One region of the Dictyoglomus sp. genome, then DNA from elsewhere that is predicted to be linked to it. Evidence: riboswitches for the same ligand, from Rfam matches in the RefSeq annotation. Region 1 holds a riboswitch; the other holds the start of a gene.
What was found. A riboswitch is a leader RNA that binds a small molecule or an ion and turns the genes downstream of it on or off. The one in region 1 is predicted to bind thiamine pyrophosphate.

Region 1 (4,327 bases):
ATAATATCTTCTTTCGCACCCAAGATCTAAAATCTTAATCAAAGACATTATATCATTAAAATCTTATGCCTTACAATTTTTTAGTAAGCTTTTTTTGAATTTATAAGAAGTTTATAAAAATACGAAAGAGGATAAACCTTGATGTGGTAAGAATAGAACCAAATGAAACATATAATATTATAAATCCTCTTCAGAAGATTTTTAAGTAATAAAAGGTATAGGTTCAAAAAATCATCCTAAAGAAAAGACTATGAGGATCTAAATTTAACATTAGGAAGTTAAAGGAAATTAAAAAGAGAAGGGCTTCATTATAATGCCCTTCCCATTTATGTATAGAAATTTCGCTTTGTTTTCAATCTTCTCTCCCTTTAGAGTAACCTCTAATTTGTATATTTTTCTACAGGCTTTGTAATAATAACTGAAAGATAAATACATAGGGGAATTATGGCAAAAGTAAAAAGGGTTAACTTCCAATTTATACGTAAAGCAAGAATTAATCCAAGGGTAAAGACAAAAGGTTGATAAAAAATATCACCCAAAGAAGAGTTAAGAAAATAATGTAGTCTTATTTAGTTTTTCTCCAATCCTTAATCTTAGATCATTTACATATCTTTCTGAGAATTTACTTAAATTAAAAGCTTTGATATATTCCAAAATAATTCTAAAAATAGAGATCAATAGAACAGTAAAGAAAATCTCTTTAAATCCGTTTCCATATTTTTGAAATAAATATTTATAAACGCAACTACAGTTGATAAAAGGAGTGCTAATACGTTTAAAGTCCAATCCTTCTTAAAAATCTCACGCATAAGCCCCTTTTTCATCTATCACCTCTAAATCCTTAATTTTTACTTAACATATTTTAAAATTGAATTTTAATTTTTGTCAATATATACCTTAAAAAATTTCAAATTAACCCTCCATGAATGCAAAAAATCAATAAAGATAAAGGGATAGATGATATTTATGGGGAAATATTTTTTACTATAAGTAAACTATTTATCTCTTTCTCACTCTTATATCAAAAGCTTCACTTGGATTATTAACAAGTAACTTTTCAACAATCTCCTCACTTATGCCCTTTTCTTCCAGTTTAGGAATAAACTTATAAGATATGTCTGTATAAGGCCTTATATTTTGTTCCTCTTTAGATTTTCCTACAGTAAACCATCCTGCATCATGGGAGATCAGGATCCTATCTATGAACCCCTCTTTTATAACCTTCTCCATAAGGTTTAAATGATACTCCATTGGTCTTGCCCCAATGGAATCGTACTCAAGAAAAGCTCCTTTTTCTAACAATTCAAGGTGCACTTCAAAGTTTTCAATGGCATCAGCATGAACAATGATCAAAGCTGAAAGATCTACTTTCTCTTCCTCAAAAATTCTTGCCACTTCGAGGGCACACCTTTCTTCTCCTGTATGACATGCCACTGTAAGCCCAGTCTCAAGATGAGTAAAAGCAGAAGCTCTTATCAATTTTTTATCTATCTCATTTAGAGGTCCAGGATTTACTGCAGTTTTAATAAAACCGGGCTTAATACCATCTTCAATTCCTTTTTCCCATTCTTCAATCCACATTTTTGCAAAATCTTCTGAAGAAAGATTCCAATACTTTTTGGGCACATGTTTATCTTCGCCTGCCCCATAAAAACCTGTATTTGTTATGACATTTAATCCAGTTTTTTCTGATAGAATTTTCAAAACCTTTACATCTCTTCCTACATACTTGGGAGTACATTCAAAGAAAGTACTATAACCTAAATTTTTAATCTCCATTAAATACGGTAACATTACCTCTACAATCTCATTTCTCAAATTATCATCAATCTTTATTTGTTCTTCGGCAGGAGAGAAATCCACAAGAATATGCTCATGAACTAAGGTTTTTCCCATATCTTTTTTATCAAAAAAACCTTTTACAGTCATAACCATAAGGTTCACCCCTTTTGCTTTTTACAAATGATATTGATATAATATCAAACATGAGAAATTTTACAAAGCCAAGAATAGTATATAGTGCTTGTCTTAATTCAGAACCAGTAAGATACGATGGTGGAATAATAAAAGATAGTTTTGCTCTGAAATTAAAAGAATATTGTGAAATTATAACAGTATGTCCAGAAGTCTCTATAGGGCTTGGGGTACCCAGGGAAAAGATCATAGTATATGTGGAAGAGAATAGATTAGGAATCTATCAACCCAAAACTGGATTAGACCTAACCGATAAGATACTTGACTTTTCCGAAAATTTTCTAAATACCTTACCTGAAATAGATGGATTCCTCCTAAAAAGCAAATCTCCTTCCTGTGGCCTATCAAACACCATGATTTATAAAGATAGAGAAGGAAAAATCTTCCACTCTAAAGGAAAGGGAATCTTTGCTCAAAAGGTTTTAGAAAAATTTCCTTACATTCCAGCAGAAGACGAGGGAAGGTTAAGAAATCCAGAAATTAGGGAGAGATTTCTAACGAGAATTTTTGCTCTATCAGAGTTAAGAAATCTCAAGAATAAAGATAATACAAAAGTAAAAGACCTAATAGAGTTTCATCAAAACAACAAATATCTCCTTATGGTTTATTCTCAAAAGCATTTGAAAGAACTTGGAAATCTTTTAGCCAATCAGTCTAAATATCCCTTTGAAGAGCTAATTGAGAAATATGCCCTCTTGTTTAAAGAAGCACTCTCTACAAATCTTAAAAGAGGAAATCATGTTAATGCCATCTTCCATATATATGGATATTTTTCTAGAAAATTAAAAGCGGGAGAAAAAAATCATTTTCTACATCTTTTAGATCTTTATAGAAGAGCGAAAATAAATTTAAGCCCTCTTGTTGAAATCTTGAGAAGTTGGGCATATAGATTTGATGACCAATATCTTTTAAATCAAACCTATTTAAATCCTTATCCTAATGAACTATCTTATATTGAATAAATTCTAACTTTTATGGTATAATTTTCCCAAAATTAAATATGGTTTTCCAGGGGAGCTGAGGGGATAAGCTCGGCTGAGAGGAGACCTAAGATCCCGGTCTCGACCCTTTGAACCTGACCCGGGTAATGCCGGCGGAGGGAGTGAAAGGTATAAAAAATCAAAGGACCGCTCGGTATAAACCGGGCGGTCCTTTATGTTTAATAGGGAGGGAAAAACATGCTTGTAAACGATAAAGAAGTAAATTTTAAAGGAAATTTAAAAGAATTGCTTCTTTCTCTTAATTATCCCACCGAAAAAATAGTTGTACTAGTAAACGGAGAAATTGTAAAAAAGGAAAATTGGGATAACGTAGAGTTAAGAGATGAAGACTACATAGAAATTGTCTCTCTTGTGGGAGGGGGATAATAATATGGGCTTAATAATTGATAATACTATTATAAATAACCGTCTCTTTGTAGGGACAGGTAAACTGCCAGATTATAGTGTTATCCCCAAAATGCATGAAGAACTAAAAATAGAAGTATTTGCTGTGGCAGTAAGAAGAATAAACCCCGAAATCAATAAGGGTTATTCTATCTTAGATTTCCTTCCTAAAACGGCAAAAATAATGATTAACACCTCTGGAGCAAGAAATCATAAAGAAGCAGTTAAAATTGCGGAAATAGGAAGAGAACTTACGGGTTCTGATTGGGTAAAAATAGAGATATCAGGAGAATTAAAATACCTTTTACCCGATAATGAAGAGACCATAAAGGCAGCAGAAATACTTGTCAAAGATGGATTTAAAGTCTTTCCCTATATATCTCCAGACCTTATCGTAGCAAAAAAATTAGAAGAAATAGGAGTTTCTGCAGTAATGCCTTTAGGCTCTCCCATAGGAAGTAACAAGGGAATCGATTGTGAAACTTTGCTTAAGGCGATTATAAATGAAATCTCTATTCCTGTTATTATCGATGCTGGTATAGGAAGGCCTTCCCACGCTTCAAAAGCTATGGAATTAGGTGCTGATGCAGTACTTATAAATACAGCCATCGCTACATCCAATGATCCCTTTAAAATGGCTGAGGCTTTTAATTTAGCGGTAAAAGCAGGAAGAATTGCCTACGAAATTGGTCTTCCCGAAGAAAAAGACTATGCTGACGCTTCGTCACCACTGATAGATTTTATAAAAGGAATTAGGTGAAAAACATGCTCAGGGAGATTCTTAAAGAAGCAGATGAAATCTTGAGAAAATCTCATGTCTTAGAGAATAAAGGAGGAAATGTCAGGAAAATAATTGATAAAGACAAGATATCAAAAGAGGACCTTTTTATTCTCCTCACTGATAATTCCGATGAAACTTTAATATTAATGGCTAATAAAGCAAAGAGACTTACAGAAAGGTATTTCGG
Region 2 (4,327 bases), on a different contig from region 1:
TTTGATGAAGTAAGACATGATTTAATACACTACCAAGGGAATATTTTGTATCATCCCTTTTAACTGCATCTTCCACTGCCTCACTTATAGCAACTCCTAAGGATCCCGGAGAGTCAGGATCTTGTTCTAATATCCTTCTCCCTGACTCAGTATCAGGACTTGGACTTGGTACTACTTTAGCTCCCCAGATCTCCATCAAGGATCTTCTATATGGCTTTTGATAATAACTTACTTTAACCATATAGACTTTACATTCTAACCCAAAGAAATTACAAGCCATAGCAAGAGCTGAGCCCCATTGTCCTGCTCCAGTCTCTGTAGTTAATCTCTTAACCCCTTCAAGCTTGTTATAAAAGGCCTGAGCTACAGCAGTATTTGGCTTATGGCTTCCAGGAGGGCTTACTCCCTCGTATTTATAATATATATGAGCTGGAGTATCCAAATATTTCTCTAAATTAAGAGCCCTATACAAAGGAGTTGGTCTCCATAACTTGTATATTTTCCTTACTTCTTCGGGAATTTCAATATATCTCTCTGTACTCACCTCCTGCTTTATAAGCTCCACAGGAAAAATAGGTGCAAGATCCTCAGGTTTTACTGGTTGCAGGGTCACAGGATGATAGACCGGGGGAAGAGGAAAAGGCAGATCAGGAATAATGTTGTACCAATCCTTAGGTATTTTAGACTCGTCAAGAATAAATTTGACCTTTGACATCATTGTACCTCCCCTATAAAAATTTAAGCCTTCTCATCCTGAAAAGGACGAGAAGGCTTACTCTCGCGGTACCACCTTAATGGAGTCTAAAAAGACTCCACTCTTTGCTCTATAACGGGAGCAATACCGTCTTTGGCTACTCAAACCTTTCGCCTCGAAGCTCCGGGGCCCATTCACTATAAACAGGATAGTTAGCTTTCAGCCTCAGACTAACCTCTCTGTAATCCTGTTTTATAGTTACTCTTCCCCTTCACAGCTTTTGCTAATTTCAAATTGCTTTTTTTATTATTATACAACAAAGATTTAAAATTGGATATACTATTGATAATTTTAAAACTATATGTTATTTTTATACCAAAGAAGTATAAATTAGGGTGAAAAAGTAATGAAAAAAATTATTGAAACTATAATTGCGGATTACAAAGCTGTCTTTGAAAAAGACCCAGCAGCAAGAAATTTCTTAGAGGTAATCTTATGCTATCATGGATTTCATGCCATTCTTTTGCATCGTATTGCTCATTTCTTATGGAAATTGAAAATACCTATAATTCCGAGGCTCATATCCAACATAAATAGATTTTTAACAGGAATAGAGATACATCCAGGAGCCAAAATAGGCAAAGGATTTTTTATAGATCACGGTATGGGCGTAGTAATTGGCGAAACCACTGAGATAGGTGACAACGTACTAATTTACCAAGGAGTTACCCTTGGAGGTACAGGTAAAGAAAAAGGAAAAAGGCATCCTACTATAGGAAATAACGTGGTTATAGGAGCTGGAGCAAAGGTTTTAGGCCCTATAACCATAGGAGACAATACCCGAATAGGAGCAGGTTCTGTAGTATTAAAATCTGTACCACCTAATTGTACTGTGGTTGGGGTACCAGGAAGAATTGTAACCCAGGAAGGAAAAAAATTAACCCCTAAGGAGATGTTAGAACATGGTAATATACCTGATCCGGAACTAAGGTTAATAGAAGAATTGAATGCTAAAATAGAAAATCTTGAAAAAAGAATAAATTATTTGGAAAATCTCATCAGAGAAAAAATAAAAGAGATGTGATATAATACACAAAAATTGAAGATGGTTCCCGGGGGAGTCTCTGATCCGAGGCTGAGAGGGTAGCAGGAGCTACCGACCCTTTGAACCTGATCTGGGTAATGCCAGCGTAGGGAAGGGATAAAAAATTTAAGGTTCCCTCCTTATGGCTGGCAGGGAGCCTTAAATTTTTTATGGGAGGTGCTCACATGGAAAGAAAATCTATAAGGATGCTTACTGAAGGTGCCTTAAGTATTGCATTATCTCTTTTACTCTGGTACTTAAGGATAGGAGCTATGCCTCAAGGAGGAAGTATAAGCCTGCAAATGCTTCCTTTATTTATTTTTGCCCTAAGATGGGGATTCGTTCCTGGTTTACTCGTGGGAGTTACTTATGGATTGATTCATTCCTTGCAAGATATGTATGTGGTACATTGGCTCCAATATCTCCTCGACTATCCTATAGCCTTTGGCTTAATTGGACTTTCTGGCATAGTAAAAAACTTAAAAATTTCGAAATTTATTACTTATATAATTGCTGTACTCTTTCTCCTGGGAACAATCTTTTTTGTAGTAAATATATCTTCGGAACTTCCACAAACTCAAACAACTTTAGAAGAGCTAAAAGCGAAACTACAAACTGCTACAGGGGAAGAAAAGTCAAAAATAGAAGAAGATATTAAGGATTTAGAGTTTAAAATCAAATGGTATCCAGTTTCAAGGATTGTATTAATAATAGCAGGAATCTTAGGAACTTTACTCCTTCTTTATGGAGGTTATATAAGAAAAACTCAAGAACCTATAGAACTTGGTGTTTTCATTGGAGGCTTAGGAAGACTTTTTGCTCATTTTCTTTCGGGAATAATTTTCTTTTCCGAATACGCTCCTCCAGGAACTCCAGCATGGATATATTCTCTCATCTACAATCTTTTTGTAGTGGTACCCTCTACCTTTGTATGTTTACCTTTTGTTTTAATAATTATGCAGAGGCTAAGAGAAAATGAATAAAGAAGTTAAAAAAATCTTGATTTTTGTAAACGGAGAAACTAAGATAACTACTTTTGATCTTGATGAAATCCTACCAGTAGATAAAGTAATATGTGCCAATGGAGGAACTAAGATTGCATTAAGGCTTGGAATCTTTCCAAATATTATAGTTGGAGATTTAGATTCAATCACTGAAGATATTGAAAAAAGGCTTGCCAAACACCAAGTTGAGTGGAAAATTTATCCCACTGAAAAAGATGAAACTGATTTAGAACTTGCTATAAGGGAAGCAGTAAAATTTAATCCAAATTCCATATACATCGTAGGGCTTCTAGGAGGACGTATAGATCATACACTTGCCAATATATTTTTCCTTGAAAGAATAAAAGATTTGAATATAGAGCCACATGTTATTGATAGAAAACTTAGGATTTACATTATGAAAGGAGAGGAAGAGAAAACCATCTGGGGGAATAAGGGGGACATTCTCTCCCTTATTCCCCTATCAGAAATAGTAGAAGGGATTTATTTAGAAGGACTTAAATATAGTTTGAATTATGAACCTCTCTACAGAAATCTTACTCGTGGTATAAGTAATGTGTTTACTGATTACCAAGCTAAGATCAGCATACAAAAAGGAACTTTATTGGTTATACATCTATACCAAACCTGAAATTTATGCTAAAATTAAAAGACGTTAGCTTATTTTTTAACCAAGATTAAACAAGAAGGAAAAATATGGCTGAGAAAAGTAAAGTTATCTTAGTTGGTTTAGAAAGAGAAATGGAAAACTCTTACCTTGATTACGCCATGAGCGTAATCGTAGGTAGAGCTCTACCCGATGCAAGAGACGGCTTAAAACCAGTTCAAAGAAGAATCATCTATTCCATGTATGAATCGGGAATACTTCATAATCGACCTTACAGAAAAAGTGCTCATGTAGTAGGTAATGTACTAGGCAGATATCATCCTCATGGAGATGCAGCAGTTTATGAAGCTCTCGTAAGAATGGCACAAGACTTCTCTTTTAGATATCCCCTTATAGATGGTCATGGCAACTTTGGCTCTATAGATGGAGATGAGCCTGCCGCAATGAGATATACAGAGGTTAGACTATCTCCTATAGCCTCTGAGCTGATAGCAGATATCGAAAAAGATGTAGTTGATTTTGTACCTAATTATGATAATTCCTTAAGAGAACCGGTAGTGTTACCTACTAAAATCCCTCAACTTCTTATGAATGGTTCATCGGGAATTGCTGTAGGAATGGCAACAAACATTCCTCCCCACAATTTAGGAGAATTAATTGATGCCCTTTTATATCTTATTGAAAAACCTACAGCTGAAATAGAAGAGCTTCTCAATTTTATAAAAGGGCCTGATTTTCCTACCGGGGGAATAATAATTGGTACTAAGGGAATTAGAGAAAGTTATTTAACAGGTAAAGGAAAATTAACGGTAAGAGGAAAATTAGTCATTGAGGAAACTAAAAAAGGCGATAAAAACATAATAATCAAAGAAATACCGTACATGGTGAACAAATCAAATCTCCTCACTCAGATAGCCGAATTAGTTCAAGAGAAAAAA

Region 2: linked by a shared signal. The riboswitch ahead of ACP5QL_RS08185 (energy-coupled thiamine transporter ThiT) and the one ahead of thiS (sulfur carrier protein ThiS) in region 1 are both predicted to bind thiamine pyrophosphate.

What each region holds. Positions count from the first base shown of each region.
Region 1 is NZ_JBMFQK010000001.1:275,432-279,758, forward strand. It holds gene ACP5QL_RS01420 (ABC transporter transmembrane domain-containing protein) at 381-539, opposite strand; gene ACP5QL_RS01425 (hypothetical protein) at 547-786, opposite strand; gene ACP5QL_RS01430 (phosphotriesterase family protein) at 1,000-1,929, opposite strand; gene ACP5QL_RS01435 (YbgA family protein) at 1,950-2,936, shown strand; TPP riboswitch at 2,975-3,094, shown strand; gene thiS (sulfur carrier protein ThiS) at 3,153-3,341, shown strand; gene ACP5QL_RS01445 (thiazole synthase) at 3,346-4,119, shown strand; gene thiH (2-iminoacetate synthase ThiH) at 4,125-4,327, shown strand, end outside.
Region 2 is NZ_JBMFQK010000012.1:33,108-37,434, forward strand. It holds gene ACP5QL_RS08175 (TrpB-like pyridoxal phosphate-dependent enzyme) at 1-715, opposite strand, end outside; T-box leader at 756-978, opposite strand; gene cysE (serine O-acetyltransferase) at 1,101-1,778, shown strand; TPP riboswitch at 1,799-1,908, shown strand; gene ACP5QL_RS08185 (energy-coupled thiamine transporter ThiT) at 1,964-2,761, shown strand; gene ACP5QL_RS08190 (thiamine diphosphokinase) at 2,754-3,413, shown strand; gene gyrA (DNA gyrase subunit A) at 3,479-4,327, shown strand, end outside.